Regions from separate parts of the Allobosea sp. RCC_152_1 genome, predicted to be linked through region 1. Evidence: riboswitches for the same ligand, from Rfam matches in the RefSeq annotation. Region 1 holds a riboswitch; the other holds the start of a gene.
What was found. A riboswitch is a leader RNA that binds a small molecule or an ion and turns the genes downstream of it on or off. The one in region 1 is predicted to bind cobalamin.
Positions count from the first base shown of each region.

Region 2: another riboswitch for cobalamin. It lies ahead of AB6806_RS08815 (ABC transporter substrate-binding protein); the one in region 1 lies ahead of AB6806_RS02220 (ribonucleoside-diphosphate reductase subunit alpha).

Region 1 is NZ_JBFUPU010000001.1:461,789-469,326, reverse strand. It holds gene AB6806_RS02220 (ribonucleoside-diphosphate reductase subunit alpha) at 1-2,785, opposite strand, end outside; cobalamin riboswitch at 2,898-3,099, opposite strand; gene AB6806_RS02215 (cold-shock protein) at 3,638-3,847, shown strand; gene rpsU (30S ribosomal protein S21) at 3,987-4,253, shown strand; gene AB6806_RS02205 (hypothetical protein) at 4,448-4,717, shown strand; gene AB6806_RS02200 (sarcosine oxidase subunit gamma) at 4,753-5,370, opposite strand; gene AB6806_RS02195 (sarcosine oxidase subunit alpha family protein) at 5,363-7,538, opposite strand, start outside.
Region 2 is NZ_JBFUPU010000002.1:518,426-525,963, forward strand. It holds gene AB6806_RS08805 (Wzz/FepE/Etk N-terminal domain-containing protein) at 1-338, opposite strand, end outside; gene AB6806_RS08810 (DUF3102 domain-containing protein) at 468-1,184, opposite strand; cobalamin riboswitch at 1,764-1,973, shown strand; gene AB6806_RS08815 (ABC transporter substrate-binding protein) at 2,186-3,223, shown strand; gene AB6806_RS08820 (FecCD family ABC transporter permease) at 3,220-4,263, shown strand; gene AB6806_RS08825 (ABC transporter ATP-binding protein) at 4,274-5,056, shown strand; gene AB6806_RS08830 ((2Fe-2S)-binding protein) at 5,478-5,945, shown strand; gene AB6806_RS08835 (xanthine dehydrogenase family protein molybdopterin-binding subunit) at 5,963-7,538, shown strand, end outside.

The DNA of each region.
Region 1 (7,538 bases):
CATTGAGCTTGCCGTCCGTGCCCTTCAGCGTCGATTTCTCGACATGGGTCGCCGAAAGCGCGCGCAGGTAATAGGTCGTCTTCAGGCCGAGCCTCCACGCCAGGCGATAGGCCTCGTCGAGCTTTCGGCCGGACGGCTGCGCCATGTAGAGGTTCAGCGACTGGCCCTGATCGATCCATTTCTGCCGGCGCGCCGCCGCCCTGATCAGCCATTCCGTCGGAATCTCGAAGGAGGTGGCATAGAGCGCCTTGAGATCGGCCGGGACGCGATCGATCCCACTGACCTTGCCGTCGTAGTATTTGAGATCCGAGACCATCACCTCGTCCCAGAGCCCCCTCGCCTTCAGGTCATGAACGAGCCCGGCATTCACCACGGTGAAGTCGCCCGACATGTTCGCCTTAACGTAGAGCTGGCTGTAGCTCGGCTCGATCGACTGCGAGACGCCGACGATGTTGGAGATCGTCGCGGTCGGCGCGATCGCCATGGTGTTGGAGTTGCGCATGCCGGTCGTGACGACCCGCTCGCGCAGGCCCTCCCAGTCCAGCGTCGAGGAGCGGTCGAGTTCGACATCGCCGTCGCGGGCGTCCGAGAGGATGTCGAGCGAGTCGATCGGCAGGATGCCCTTCGACCAGAGCGAACCCTCGAAGCTCGGATAGCGCCCGCGCTCGGCGGCGAGATCGACCGAGGCCTGGATCGCATGGAAGCTGATCACTTCCATCGACGTATCGGCGAAGGCGACGGCGCCTTCCGAGGCCGCCGGCAGACGCAGTGTCTGGAGCGCGTCCTGGAAACCCATCAGCCCCAAGCCCACCGGGCGATGGCGCAGGTTCGAGCGGCGTGCCTCGGGGATCGTGTAGAAATTGATGTCGACGACGTTGTCGAGCATGCGCATCGCGGTGGTCACGGTGCGGGCCAGGCGAGCCTGATCGAGCCCATCGGGCGTCACATGCGCGGCGAGGTTCACCGAGCCGAGATTGCAGACCGCGACCTCGTCGGCCGAGGTGTTGAGCGTGATCTCGGTGCAGAGGTTCGAGGAATGCACCACGCCGGCATGCTGCTGCGGCGAGCGCAGATTGCAGGCATCCTTGAAGGTCATCCAGGGATGGCCGGTCTCGAACAGCATGGTCAGCATGCGCCGCCAGAGGTCGAGCGCCTTCACCCGTTTGAAGACCTTGATCTGGCCAGCGGCTGCCTTCGCCTCATAAGCCTCGTAGGCCGTCTTGAATGGCTTGCCATAGAGGTCGTGCAGGTCCGGCACCTCATCGGGCGAGAACAGCGTCCAGTCGGCGCCGGCCTCGACGCGCTGCATGAACAGGTCGGGAATCCAGTTCGCCGTGTTCATGTCATGGGTGCGGCGGCGGTCGTCGCCGGTGTTCTTCCGGAGATCGAGGAACTCCTCGATATCGACATGCCAGGTCTCGAGATAGGCGCAGACCGCGCCCTTGCGCTTGCCGCCCTGATTGACGGCGATGGCCGTATCGTTCGCGACCTTCAGGAACGGCACCACGCCCTGGCTCTCGCCATTGGTGCCCTTGATATGGGCGCCGAGACCGCGCACCGGCGTCCAGTCATTGCCGAGGCCGCCCGAGTACTTGGCGAGCAGCGCATTGTCCTTCACCGCCTTGAAGATACCGTCGAGATCGTCAGCGACGGTGGTCAGGAAGCAGGAGGAGAGCTGCGGGCGCAGCGTCCCGGAATTGAACAGCGTGGGGGTCGAGGCCATGAAATCGAAGGATGAGAGCAGATCGTAGAATTCGATCGCCCTGCCCTCGCGATCGATCTCGCGGATGGCGAGACCCATGGCGACACGCATGAAGAAGGCCTGCGGCAGCTCGAAGCGGTTGCCCCGGACATGCAGGAAATAGCGGTCGTAAAGCGTCTGGAAGCCGAGATAGTCGAATTGCAGATCGCGCTCGGGCTTGAGTGCAGCGGCGATGCGGGCGATGTCGAAGCGGCCGAGCTCGGGGTCGATCAGCTCGTTCGCGATGCCGGTCTTGAGATAGGCATGGAAGTAGTCGGCATAAAGCACTGACATCTCTTCCTGCGTCGCCTGCTCGGCGCGGCCATGGACGAAGCTCAGTGCCTCGCGACGGAGCTTGTCCAGCAGCAGGCGCGCGGAGACCTTCGCATAGTTCGGCTCGCTCTCGATCAGCGTGCGGGCGGCAAGGATCGGCGCCAGCGCCAATTCGTCGAGCAAGATGCCGTCATAGAGGTTGCGGCGCGCCTCGGTGAGGACCGGCTCGGCCGAGACGCCGTCGAGATCGGCACAAGCCTCGCGAACCACCTTGTCGAGGCGGCCGGCGTCGAGCGGGATAAGCGTCCCGTCGGCGAGCTTCATGTGCAGCAAGGGAGCTGCGGAGGCGACAGGCTTCGTCTCGGCAACCGCCCTCGCCCGCTCGCGCGCCCGCTCCTCGCGATAGAGCACATAGGCACGGGCGACCTTGTGGTGTTCGCCGCGCATCAGGGCGAGCTCGACCTGGTCCTGCACATCCTCGATATGGAAAGTGCGGCCGGTCGCGGCCCGGCGGGTCAGCCCCGCGACGACCTGCTCGGTCATCTCCGCGACGGCTTCGTGGATGCGGCGCGAAGCGGCGGCGTTCGATCCTTCGACGGCGAGGAACGCCTTGGTCAGCGCCACGGTGATCTTCGAGGGATCGAACGGCGTCACCGCGCCGTTGCGGCGAATGATCTGGTAGCCGGGCTCGCTCGCAGCGAGCTTCGACAGTGTCGGCTCTGCGGCTGACGGAGCGGCGGCAGGCCGCTCGGCTTCAATGGAAAGAGACATCGGCATCAACCCCAAATGTTGGGGGCAAAGGCCAGAGCGGTTGCGTCGAGAAGGCGCGCGGCACCACAAGGCCGCGACCTGCCAAGCGCACCACCGGGACACCCCGCCCGAGGACGTATACGAGGTCGCGGCAGGTCTCCTGGCTCACGGGTCAGCGCTCTCGTCCCGTCTTCCCAAGGCCTTGCAGCCTCAGTGACTTAATCCTGGACGTGAACTCGCCGCTTACAGTTGCGGGGGCAGCGCCGGTCTCTCACCGGCTTCCCTCTTAGCTCTCGATCTTGCGATTCGAGAGACCATCGACCACCAGATCTAGTAGCTAAGGGGCATCGCCTGTCAACAGGTCGTGATGCCGCCGTCCGGCGCCTGTGAAGATCGGGGATCACCGCGCGGCCTCCGGCCTATCCTGTTCGTGCTGTTCGGCAATGACGTCGGCTCTGCCTTCGCTTCGGCGAAACCGCGTCGAGCGATGCTTTACGCCTCAAGCGCTAGCGCCCCTTCGCCGCCCGCCATGATCGACGCACGCCCCGTTCCCGAGCTTCGCGCAATTCGCGACCGCCACGAGCTGTCTGCGATGGCTGCCGAGCCGCCCCAGCATATCGCGATGGCGCGTCTCAGGCCGGGTCACACGGTTGCTGTCGGTCGATTTGGCGCCCGGCTGATTTTCCGAAAATATTGCGAGATAAAACCTTCCATTTGACAATGTGTCTTATAAGTACCATGATAGAAACATCGATCTAGGCCGAACGAATTGGCCCCGCGCTTTCATCGCGCACTGCTGACGAACTTCCTGCTCAAATCGAAAAATGCGCTGCACCCGCGGCGCATGAACAATAGCCTTTACAGGAGGTCAGCATGGCCAGTGGCACAGTTAAGTGGTTCAACACCGACAAGGGTTTTGGTTTCATCCAGCCGGAAGACGGCGGCCAGGACGCCTTCGTCCATATCAGCGCCGTGGAGCGTGCCGGTCTGCGCACGCTGAAGGAAGGCCAGAAGGTCTCCTATGAGCTGGTGCAGGACAAGCGCTCCGGCAAGGTGTCTGCGGACAACCTGCAGGCCGAGTGAGCTAGACGCCATCCGGCGCGTCAATCGAGATCAGCGGCGACCGCGGATGTACCGGCGCCCGTTCGATTGAGCGGCGGATAGCCACGGAGGGGTCGGGATCAACCCGGCCCTTTTTGTTTGCATCAGAAGGGAAATTCGAATGCAGGTTCTCGTTCGCGACAACAACGTCGACCAGGCGCTTCGCGTCCTCAAGAAGAAGATGCAGCGTGAAGGCGTGTTTCGCGAGATGAAGGCGCGTCGCGCCTACGAGAAGCCGTCCGAGCGGCGAACCCGCGAGAAGGCCGAAGCCATCCGCCGCGCCCGCAAGGCAGCACGCAAGCAGGCTCAGCGCGAAGGATTGCTGCCGATGCCGAAGCGCGTGGAACGGCCGGCACGGCCCGGCCAGGCCCCCGCGCAGGCACGATAGGCGAGGATTTGGGCCTGGGCTTCAATCCGCAGGATTTCGCCGAGGGCCGGGCCTGCTCGCCAGGCCGAACCGGCGAGGATCGAAGCCGAGCCCCACGCAAGGTTCTGCCCGAAGCCGTTCGATCCATGCAGGAGCGTGCTGCCGGAAAACGCCGCTGACGCCCTGGCGTCCTGCGTTCGAGAAGGAGTTTGCCGATGTCGAGCAACAGAATTCCGCCGGAAGAGGCGCAATTGCGGGCCCAGAGCAGAGCGACGCTCGCAGCGCAACGCCGCGCCGAGGCCGAAACGGCCCTGGAAGCGTTGCGGGTGGAGCAGATCGCCGTCCGCGAACGCACCGCAAAACTGCGGGCCTTGCGGCTCGCCAAGGAAGCCGCCGACGCCGAGGCCGCCGCGGCGGTGCCGCCAGCCAAGACGCGAGCCAAGCCCGCCAAGACCGTTGTTCGGCGGAGAACCGCTTCTTCCTGATCTCCAACCGGAGGATGGCGCGCGAGGCGTTGCCGTCAGTCTTGGTCAGCAACCCGGCAGCCGAACTCGGCCGCCGCTGCGGCAAACCAGGACCAGAAGCTTCCTGCCATGCTGCGTGCGACCATGATCTCGAAGACGGGTCCGTCCGGCCCGTCGGCGAGCCGCCATAGCTGCACGCCGAGATAGGCCACGCTTGTCACGGCGGTCTCGCCGACGCCAAAGGCCGAAGGATGCAGGTCGAGCATCACGCCCTTTGCCAGCAGATCGCGGGTCCTGGGACCCTGAAGCCGGAAGGCGGCGCGCGCATCGCTCTGATCGCTGACAGCGGCATGGGTCGCGAATTCATCGAGCAATGGCTGGAAGCCGTCGCGCGAAGCCGCGCGCAGCAGCCATTGGTCCGGCCCCGCCCAGATCGCGTCATGGACCCCGCCCGATACGATCCTCGGCATCTCCGGCAGCGCGATGCCGAGCCGGCCTTTGACGGCCCGCGACAGGGCCATCGCCGCACCCGGTTCAGCGATCAGGGTCGCCAGGCCGAAACCATCCAGCAGCGTCGCAACGACGCCGGTCTCGCCCTTCGCGCCGAAGGAGCCGGGTTGCGCGATGCCCGCCCAGGCGCTGCGCGGGCGCCATGAGGTCGCGATCTCAGCCATGGAGGCGGTTTCCTTCCGGATCGACGAAGACGGGCGAGCAGATCTCGACGACGATGTCGCCGTTTCGGACGGGATCATAGGCGCGCACGCGCTCGCCGATGCGACCGGCGCCGTTCCGGATCAGGCCGAGGCCGATCCAGTGGTTGAGATGCGGCGAATGGGCGACCGAGGTCATGTAGCCCTCGTCGTTCTCCATCACCGCCGCCTTGCCGATGCCGATGAAGTGGGCGCCGGCCCGCAGGCGCTGGGAGGGATCGACCGGCTTGAAGCCGACGAAGGACGGCCGGTCCCGCTCGATCAGGGCCGGCCTGCCCGCCATCAGGCGGCCGATATAGTCCTTCTTCGAAGACATCATCTTGCCGAGGCCGAGATCGCGCGCCGTGGTCTGGCCGTTGAGCTCGTTGCCGGCGACATGGCCCTTCTCGATGCGCATCACCCCGAGCGCCTCGGTGCCATAGGGCGTGATGCCGAAGGGCTGGCCGGCCTGCATCAGGGCGCGCATCATCGCATCGCCATAGGCGGCCGGAACCGCCAGTTCATAGGCCAATTCGCCCGAGAAGGAGATCCGGAACAGCCGCGCCGGAATGCCGCCGCCGACCGTCACGGTGCGCGCCGCGAGATAGGGGAAGGCCTCGTTCGAGAGGTCGTGCTCGTGATCGACGACGCCGCGTAGGGTTTCGCGCGCCTTGGGCCCGGCGATGGAAGCTTGTGCCCATTGCTCGGAGACCGAGACCATGCGGACATCGAGTTCCGGCCACAGCACCTGATGGCAGAACTCCAGATGCTGCATCACCTTGCCGGCATTGGCCGTCGTGGTCGTCATCAGGAAATGGTGCTCGCCCAGACGCGAGGTGGTGCCGTCATCCATGACGAAGCCGTCCTCGCGCAGCATCAGGCCGTAGCGCGCCTTGCCGACCGGCAGGGCCTTCCAGCCATTGATGTAGACGCGCTCCAGGAACTCGGCGGCCTCCGCCCCCTGGATGTCGATCTTGCCGAGCGTCGAGACGTCGCAGAGGCCGACGCTCGCGCGCACGGCCTTGACCTCGCGATCGACCGTCGCCTGCCAGTCGTTTTCGCCGGGGCGCGGATAGTACTGCGCCCGCAGCCATGGGCCGGCCTCGACGAAGACGGCGCCCTGCTCCCGCGACCAGTCATGGGTCGGTGCCAGCCGCACCGGCCTGAATTCCTTGCCGCGATGATGGCCCGCGAGCGCGCCGATCGCGACCGGCGTATAGGGCGGCCGGAAGGTCGTGGTGCCCGTCTGCGGGATCGTCCTGCCCGTCTGCTCGGCCATGATGGCGAGGCCGGAGAGGTTCGAGGTCTTGCCCTGGTCCGTCGCCATGCCGAGCGTGGTGTAGCGCTTGAGATGCTCGACCGGCCGGAAGCCCTCGCGTGCGGCGAGTTCGACATCCCTGTCGGTGACGTCGTTCTGGTAGTCGACGAAAGCCTTGCCCTTCGTTCCCTTCACTCGCCAGAGCGGCCGCAGCGCGGTCGTCTCGGGATCGGTCGCAGGCACGGGTGCCGGCGGCGCAGGCGTCAGCCCGGCTTCGGCCGCAGCCTCGCGGCCGAGCCGCGCGCCGTCCTCCAGCGCCTGCGCCAGCGTGAAGCGCCCGGCCGCGCTGCCGGCGACAGCAAGGCCCGCCGGCAAGGAGCCCGGCACGAAACATTGCAGGCCGTCGTCCCAGGCCGGCTTGCCGTTCTGATGCGAGGTCAGATGCAGCGTCGGGTTCCAGCCATTGGAGACGGCGAGCAGGTCGCAATCGACAGCCGTCGTCGCGCCGGATGCATCGCGGATGGTGACGCTGCTGAGGTGGCGGCCGCCGCGCGTGCCTTCGACCGCGCCGCCTGCGAACAGCCTCGCACCAAGCTTGTCGGCGAGCGCCTTGCGGGCGGGATCTGAGTCGCCGCCGGCATCGACGATGGCAGCGATGCGGCTACCGGCTGCGGCGATATCGCGTGCCGTGGCCCAGCCATCGTCCCCGGCCGTGAACAGCACCGCCTCGCGGCCCGGCAATGCGCCGTAGCGGTTGACGTAGGTGCGTGCCGCTCCCGCCAGCATGACGCCCGGCGTATCATTGCCGGGGAAGACGATCGGCCGTTCCAGTGCGCCTGCGGCGAGGATCGCGCGCTTGGCATGGATGCGCCAGCCGCGCTGTCGCGGCTGATGC
Region 2 (7,538 bases), on a different contig from region 1:
GCCGTCGCCGCGGGAACGAACTCGGAATCCTCGGTAAGGTCCAGCGACCCTACGACCTTGGCCAGGGTACCGCGCGAGCGGATGACCTCGCTCTCGTTCTCGACCTGCGTGAGATCGGCGCGCCCGAGGGAAATGACGAGGTCGGGGCCGGGCTGAACTTCCTTCACATAGACCAGGAGCTGCGTCGACGCCGTATAGCTCGCTGGCCTCAGCACCGTGTAGAGCAGGCCAAGCATCGCCGCGAGACCGACACATGCGGCAATGAGCTTCCAGCGGCGGCGTAGGCTGAGAAGGCCGAATGTTGTGGAGGGCTGGCGCTCGTCAATATAGACCGACATTGGGCTTCCGATCTGTATCCACCGACCATTTGATGTCTTTGCAGGAACTCCGTTCCCTCAAAGACGGCGTTCGCAAGTCACACAACGCGAATACGCGGACTGTAAGTCACGATAAAACTTCGATATTTTTCACTGCAGCTTTGCGGGAACGAATTCGCACGATTGATTCGTCGCTGTACTGGGCAAAGCCAATTCCAGATGCTCGGCGTCCACAACACGCGCCGCTCTCATCCAGACAAAGGCTCTGTTCCAGACCTCCCAGCTCATCTCCTCCATGATGAGCCCGTAATCCTCCGGGCTGAGCCGCCGCAAAATCAGCTCAGCCACCCTGCGGGCCCGGTCCGCGCCCGGGTCGTTTCGCCTCCCTTCGGCGGGCCCGTTAAGCTCGCGCGCGGGAAGAAACGACGAGGAGAATCCTTCCTGCGCCGGACGCTGCACCGCCTCCATCCTGGTCTTGCGCGTATCCACGACCTGCGAATGCAGCTCGCTGCGGGACACACGCTCACCGTTCTCGAGTCGCTGCAGGATGGTGGTGCGAACCGCCGGCGGGGTCGTCTTGGCGAGATAGACACGAAGCGTCGATGGAACCATCAGCGCGACGAGCTTCGCATTCGCATCGGAATCGGCGCCGCGCGCCAGCTTCATCAGGTCCTGCGCGGTCCTGATCTTGAACTCGCACGCCTTTTCGACCCATTTGACGAAGACCCCGTGGGGCAGCCGCTCCTTGACGCGAAGGAGCTCGCGGCCGATTTCCACAGCATGTTCGGTCGCAGCCCGACGCAGGAGCTTGATCCTTTGCGCGGCATCCTGCAATTCTGTCGCGGAGAACTGTGCATTCGGCAACACGGCTATACCCTCACTCAACCCACAGTACTATTCAGCTTACGCTTGGTGCACTGCACCGTGAAGCGAGCAAAGGGGTTCCCGTCGGCGCAAAGGGAGTAGCTCCTTGAGGCGACACGCGATGCGTTCACGACGCCGGCGCGGCGACAGAGATCAAATAAAAATCTGATTTATATCAGTTACTTACCATATTTAAGGAGAATTGGAGCTACCCCCGTTCCGCTCTACGGGAAGTGAAATGAGCCTCGCTTTTCGGAAGCTCCCGCCTGATGGCAGCTCGGCCTCCCTTCAGAAACATTACCTTACGTAAGTATCAAGACGGGATGCCGCGCGGCAGAAATCGCCGCAAGCGAGATCTTGGCTGCCGGAAGGTCACGCCCGCAGTGAACCGATCTCCTGGCAGGGCGAACCAGAAACCCGGGCAGCAACATGGCCAGTGACGCTGCGTCGAGCGGAGAAAGCCCGGACATCACACCGGTCTGCGAAGCCGCCGCGCCTGGGCCCCAGATCTACAGTGCCGGCGGCATATCGACGTCGATCATGATGGTCCCGAACCGAGCTTGACGGTGCGGCACGACCTTATAGGTTGGACGTGATCGAGGTTCTCCAGATTCAGCCTGGAGCTAAGAGGGAATTCGGTGAGGCGCGTTGCGCCAAAGCCGAGGCTGCCCCCGCAACTGTAAGCGGCGAGCTCTCCGTCCATCGTCCACTGGCGCGTGCCGCGCCGGGAAGGCCGGGCGGAACCGGCGTCGACCCGCGAGCCAGGAGACCTGCCCCGGTCATCGAAGACGTCTTTCGGACGGGGTGTTCCGGAGGTGTGTGTCGGTGATGGCCATGCGGCCGTCATCCGTCCGCATCCTGCGCAGCTCCCGCATCCGTCATCTCGGGGAGCGATGAAGTCCATGTTCATGAAGACCGCCGGCCGCGCTGTCGCGGGGAGCTTGACGGCTGCGCGCCGCTCGCCCTATCAGAAATGTAACAACGTTTCATATAAGGCTTCCTCTGTGCCGATTGCGCGCCCTCTCGTCCGCCTGCTTCAATGGCCCGTCCTGGCATTCCTCGGCAGCCTGGCCGCGGGCGCGGCCGTCGCAGCGCCGACCCAGTATCCGCTGACGCTGGAGAACTGCCGCGAGACGATCACCTTCAACGCCGCGCCCAAACGCGTCGTCTCGATCGGCCAGACGCAGACCGAGATCCTCTATGCGCTCGGCCTCGGCGACCGCGTCGTCGGCACCGCCGTCTGGTTCTCGCCCATCGCCAAGCCCTATGAGGCGATCAATGCCAAGGTGAAGCGCCTCGCCGACAACGACCCGAGCTTCGAGGCGGTTCTCGCGCAGGAGCCGGACCTCGTTACCGCGATGTTCGAATGGCATGTCGGCCCCAACGGCATCGTCGGCAAGCGCGATCAGTTCGCCAAGGTCAAGGTGCCCACCTATGTCTCGCCGACCGATTGCGTCGGCAAGGACAATTCCGGCGGCGGCGACGGTGTGCGCACCCAGATGTTCACGATGGAGCTGGTCTATCGCAACATCCGCGAATTCGGGCAGATCTTCGACGTGTCCGACCGCGCCGAGACGCTCGTCGCCGAGCTCAAGGCGCGCGAGGAGAAGGCGGTCCAGGCGGTGGCGGATGCAAAGGTCAAGGACGTGCCGGTCGTCGTCTGGTTCTCCAGCAAGGACATCAAGGGCGACGGCTTCATGGCCGGCAGGAACGGCGTGCCCGCCTACATCCTGTCGAAGCTCGGGGCGCGCAATATCATCACGACCAATGAGGAATGGCCGTTGGTCGGCTGGGAGAGCATCGCTGCCGCCAATCCCGCGGTCATCGTCACGGTGAAGATGGATCGCCGCCGCTTTCCGGCCGATGATATCGAGAAGAAGCTCGATTTCCTGAAAACCGACCCCGTCGCCAGCAAGCTCGACGCGGTGAAGAACAATCGCATCGTCATCATGGATGTCGGAGCGACCCGCGCCGGGCTCGATACGGTGGACGGCATCGAGACGCTCGCCAAGGCGATCGCCGGCTTCGGTCTGACTCCTTGAGCCACGCAGCCCACGGCCCGAACTGGCCGGCGCGGATCGCCGTCGCGCTGGTTTCGCTGCTGGCGCTCACCTTCGCGGTGGCGCTGGCGGTGACGATCGGCGAGATGCGCATCCCGTTGGAGACGGCGTTGAAGGCGCTCGGCAACGGGCTGTTCGATCTCGATTGGCCTGTCAGCGCGATCCAGCAGGGCGTGATCTTCGACTATCGCCTCAGCCGGGCGCTGATGGCGGGGTTGTGCGGCGGCGCGCTCGCTCTCTCAGGCGCAATCCTGCAGGCGCTGCTGCGCAATCCCCTGGCGGAGCCTTACGTTCTCGGCATCTCGGCGGGAGCCTCGACCGGCGCCGTCGCGGTGCTGATCCTCGGCGTCAGCATCGGCGGCACGGCGCTGACGGTCTCGGCCGGCGCCTTCATCGGCTCCTGCGCCGCGCTCGCGGTGGTCGCGCTCCTGGCGACCGGAGCGGGCGGGGCGAGCGATCGCGTCATCCTCGCCGGTGTCGCCACCTCGCAGCTCTTCAACGCGGCGACCGCCACGATCGTGACGACGCTCGCCAGCGCCGAGCAGGCGCGGGGCGTGATGTTCTGGCTCCTTGGGAATTTCGGCGGCGTCCGCTGGCCGGACCTCTGGATTGCGGCGCCGGTCGCCTTCATCGGCTTCGGCATCTGCATGCTGCACGCCAAGGCGCTCGACGCCTTCGCTTTCGGCGTCGACGCGGCCGCCTCGCTCGGCGTCGCGGTCACGCGGGTGAAAATCGTGCTCTTCGCCACGACCGCGGTGATGACCGCCGTGATGGTCTCGATCGTCGGAACGGTGGGCTTCGTTGGGCTGATCATTCCCCATGCCGCCCGTTTCCTCGTCGGTTCCGGCCATGCCCGGCTTTTGCCCGCCTGCCTCGTCATCGGTGCGATCTTCATGATCCTCGCCGACATCCTGTCGCGCGTGCTGATCCCGCAGCAGATCCTGCCGATCGGCGTGGTCACCGCGCTGTTCGGCGCGCCGGTCTTCGCCTTGATCCTCTATCGCGCCAGGAAACCCAAATGATGGGGCCGACATGACGCTCGCGATGCGGGAGGTGCGCTGGGGCACGGCCGGCCGGATGATCATCGACGGGGTGACGCTGCAGGCGGCGCCCGGCCGGGTGCTCGGCCTGATCGGTCCGAACGGCTCGGGCAAATCGAGCCTTCTCAGGCTGCTTTGCCGGTTGCGCAATGTCGCGAGCGGCGTCGTCATGCTCGATGGGCGTGACATCGCCGGCGTGGCGCGGCGCGATCTCGCGCGCCGCCTCGCCTTCGTGGAGCAGCAGGCGACGACCGAGATCCAGCTCTCCGTCTGCGACGTCGTCCGCCTCGGCCGCACGCCGCATCGCGCCGCGCTGGCATCCTGGAGCACGGCGGACGAGGCAGCGGTGAACGAAGCGCTGGCGCGGGTCGGGCTCGCGGAGCGGCACGACCAGTCCTGGCATACGCTGTCGGGCGGCGAGCGCCAGCGGGCCCATATCGCCCGGGCGCTGGCGCAGGAACCGAGCGAGCTGATCCTCGACGAGCCGACCAACCATCTCGACATCCAGCACCAGCTCGCGATCCTCAACCTCATCCGCCGCCTCGGCATCACCTGCATCATGGCGCTGCACGATCTCAACCTCGCAGCGATGTTCTGCGACGAGATCGCACTGCTGCATGAAGGGCGGCTGGAAGCGGCGGGTTCGCCGGATGAGGTCCTGACGAGCGAAACGATCCAACGCATCTTCGGCGTCGCGGTCGCGATCCGTCCCGGGGCGTCCGGGCGGCGTCACATCGAATACCTGATCGAGGCCGAGGGAAGAGAGCGGTCTTAATCGTTCCCGGCGCCCTGCGAGAGCAGGCCGCAACGCCATGTCGTTCGCGGGATCGAACGCGATCGACACATCGACCATATTGCGGGGCGGCCGCCTGACGACGTCACGCAGCCTCAGGCAATCCCGAGGTTCACATCTGCGTGAAACACGCAACGGTGGCTGAGCACCCGCTATGCGGGCAGAAGCGTCCGAATTGCGCGGAGTAAAAGCCGTTTTCGCACGATACGGCGCTGCATTCGCTCTTCTGGCAGCGCTCACGAAACGTGATCGGCCGATGCTGGCCGTTGGCGCCGCCGGACTTCTGAGTTTCAATCATTCCACTTCAAAAATCCTCGGCATGCTCGCACGGCATCCTGAGGCTTCCGGCGAGGCGCGTTGGCTCTCTCGCCGTCCTGCTTGAACCGAACCGGGAGGGTTTACGGTGACGAAGCTGAATGTGAATGGCCGGACTCTGGACGTCGCAGTCGATGGCGACACGCCGCTGCTCTGGGTGATCCGCGAACAAATCGGTCTGACCGGCACGAAATATGGCTGCGGCGTTGCCCAGTGCGGCGCCTGCACGGTCCATATCGACGGCGTCGCCACGCGCTCCTGCGCGCTGCCGGTCAGCGCCGTGACCGAGGAGCAGAAGATCGTCACGATCGAAGGGCTCTCCCCTGACGGAACCCACCCGGTCCAGCAGGCCTGGATCAAGCACGACGTGCCGCAATGCGGCTTCTGCCAGAGCGGCATGATCATGACCGCGGCTGCGCTGCTGCAGGCCAATCCGAAGCCGAGCGAAGCCGACATCGCCAGCGAGATGACCAATATCTGCCGCTGCGGCACCTATGTCCGCGTCAAGGCCGCGATCCTCGACGTCGCCGCCGGCGGCCAGCTCGGCCGCGGTTGAGGGAGAGGAGAGCGATCATGACCGTCTTATCCGCCCCCCGTTCTTTCCGCCCATCCCGCCGCCACATCCTCGCCGGTTCGGCCGCGGTTGCCGGCGCCTTCACCTTCGGCTTTTCCATTCCTGCCGGCGCTCAGCAGGCGGGAACCCCCGAGATCAATGCCTGGGTCGTCGTCCATCCCGACGACAAGGTGGTGATCCGCATCGCCCGTTCGGAAATGGGCCAGGGCACGCTCACCGGCCTCGCGCAGCTCGTCGCCGAGGAGCTCAATTGCGATTGGTCGAAGGTGACGACCGAATATCCGACGCCCGGCCAGAACATCGCGCGCAACCGCGTCTGGGGCAATTTCTCGACCGGCGGCAGCCGCGGCATCCGCGAGTCGCACGACTATGTCCGCAAGGGCGGCGCCGCGGCACGGATGATGCTGATCCAGGCTGCCGCCAACGAGTGGAAGGTGCCGGCGGCCGAATGCAGCGCCGAGAAGAGCGTGATCACGCACAAGGCGTCCGGCCGCTCGCTCCGTTACGGGCAGGTGGCCGCCGCAGCCGCGAAGCTGGAAGCGCCGAAGGAGGTGCCGCTCAAGGACCCGAAGGATTGGACGATCGCGGGCAAGGCGCTGCCGCGGCTCGACACGGTCGACAAGACCAACGGCAAGAAGATCTACGGCATGGATTTCAAGTTGCCGGGGATGCTCAACGCCGCGATCAAGGATTGCCCGGTCTTCGGCGGAAAGGTGAAGAGCTTCGATGCGGCCAAGGTCAGGGGCATGCCGGGCGTGAAGCATGTCCTGCCCGTCGGGGACAGCGCGGTCACCGTCGTTGCCGAGACCTGGTGGCAGGCCAAGACCGCGCTCGACGCGCTGCCGATCGAATGGGACGAGGGTCCCAACGCCAAGGTCACGAGCGAAAGCATCGCGGCCTGGCTGAAGGAAGGGCTCGATGCGCCCGACGCCGTGGTCGGCAACCAGAATGGCGACGCCAAGGGGGCGTTGGCCGGAGCCGCCCGCGTGGTCGAAGCGACCTACAGCTATCCCTTCCAGAATCACGCCTGCATGGAGGTGATGAACGCGACCGCGCTCTACACCCCCGAGAAATGCGAGGTCTGGACGCCGACGCAGAACGGCGAGGCAGCGCTGGCCGCCACCGCCGAGGCCTCGGGCCTGCCGCTGGCGAAATGCGAAGCCTACAAGATCGACCTCGGCGGCGGCTTCGGCCGGCGCGGTGCGGTGCATGACTGGGTCAGGCAGGTCGTCGCCATCGCCAAGCAGATCCCCGGCACGCCGGTGAAGCTGATCTGGTCGCGCGAGGAGGACATGCTGCACGGGCGTTTTCACCCGATCACGCAATGCAAGCTCAGGGCCGGACTCGACAAGGACGGCAATGTGACCGCGCTCCACATGCGCATCTCCGGTCAATCGATCGTCGCCGGCCTCTTCCCGCAGAACATCCAGAACGGGCGCGACCCGGTCGTTTTCCAGGGGCTCAACGCCCCCGGCCCCGAAGCCTCGATCGGATATTCCTTTCCCAACCTCCTGATCGACCATGCGATGCGCAACCCACATGTGCCGCCGGGCTTCTGGCGCGGCGTCAACCTCA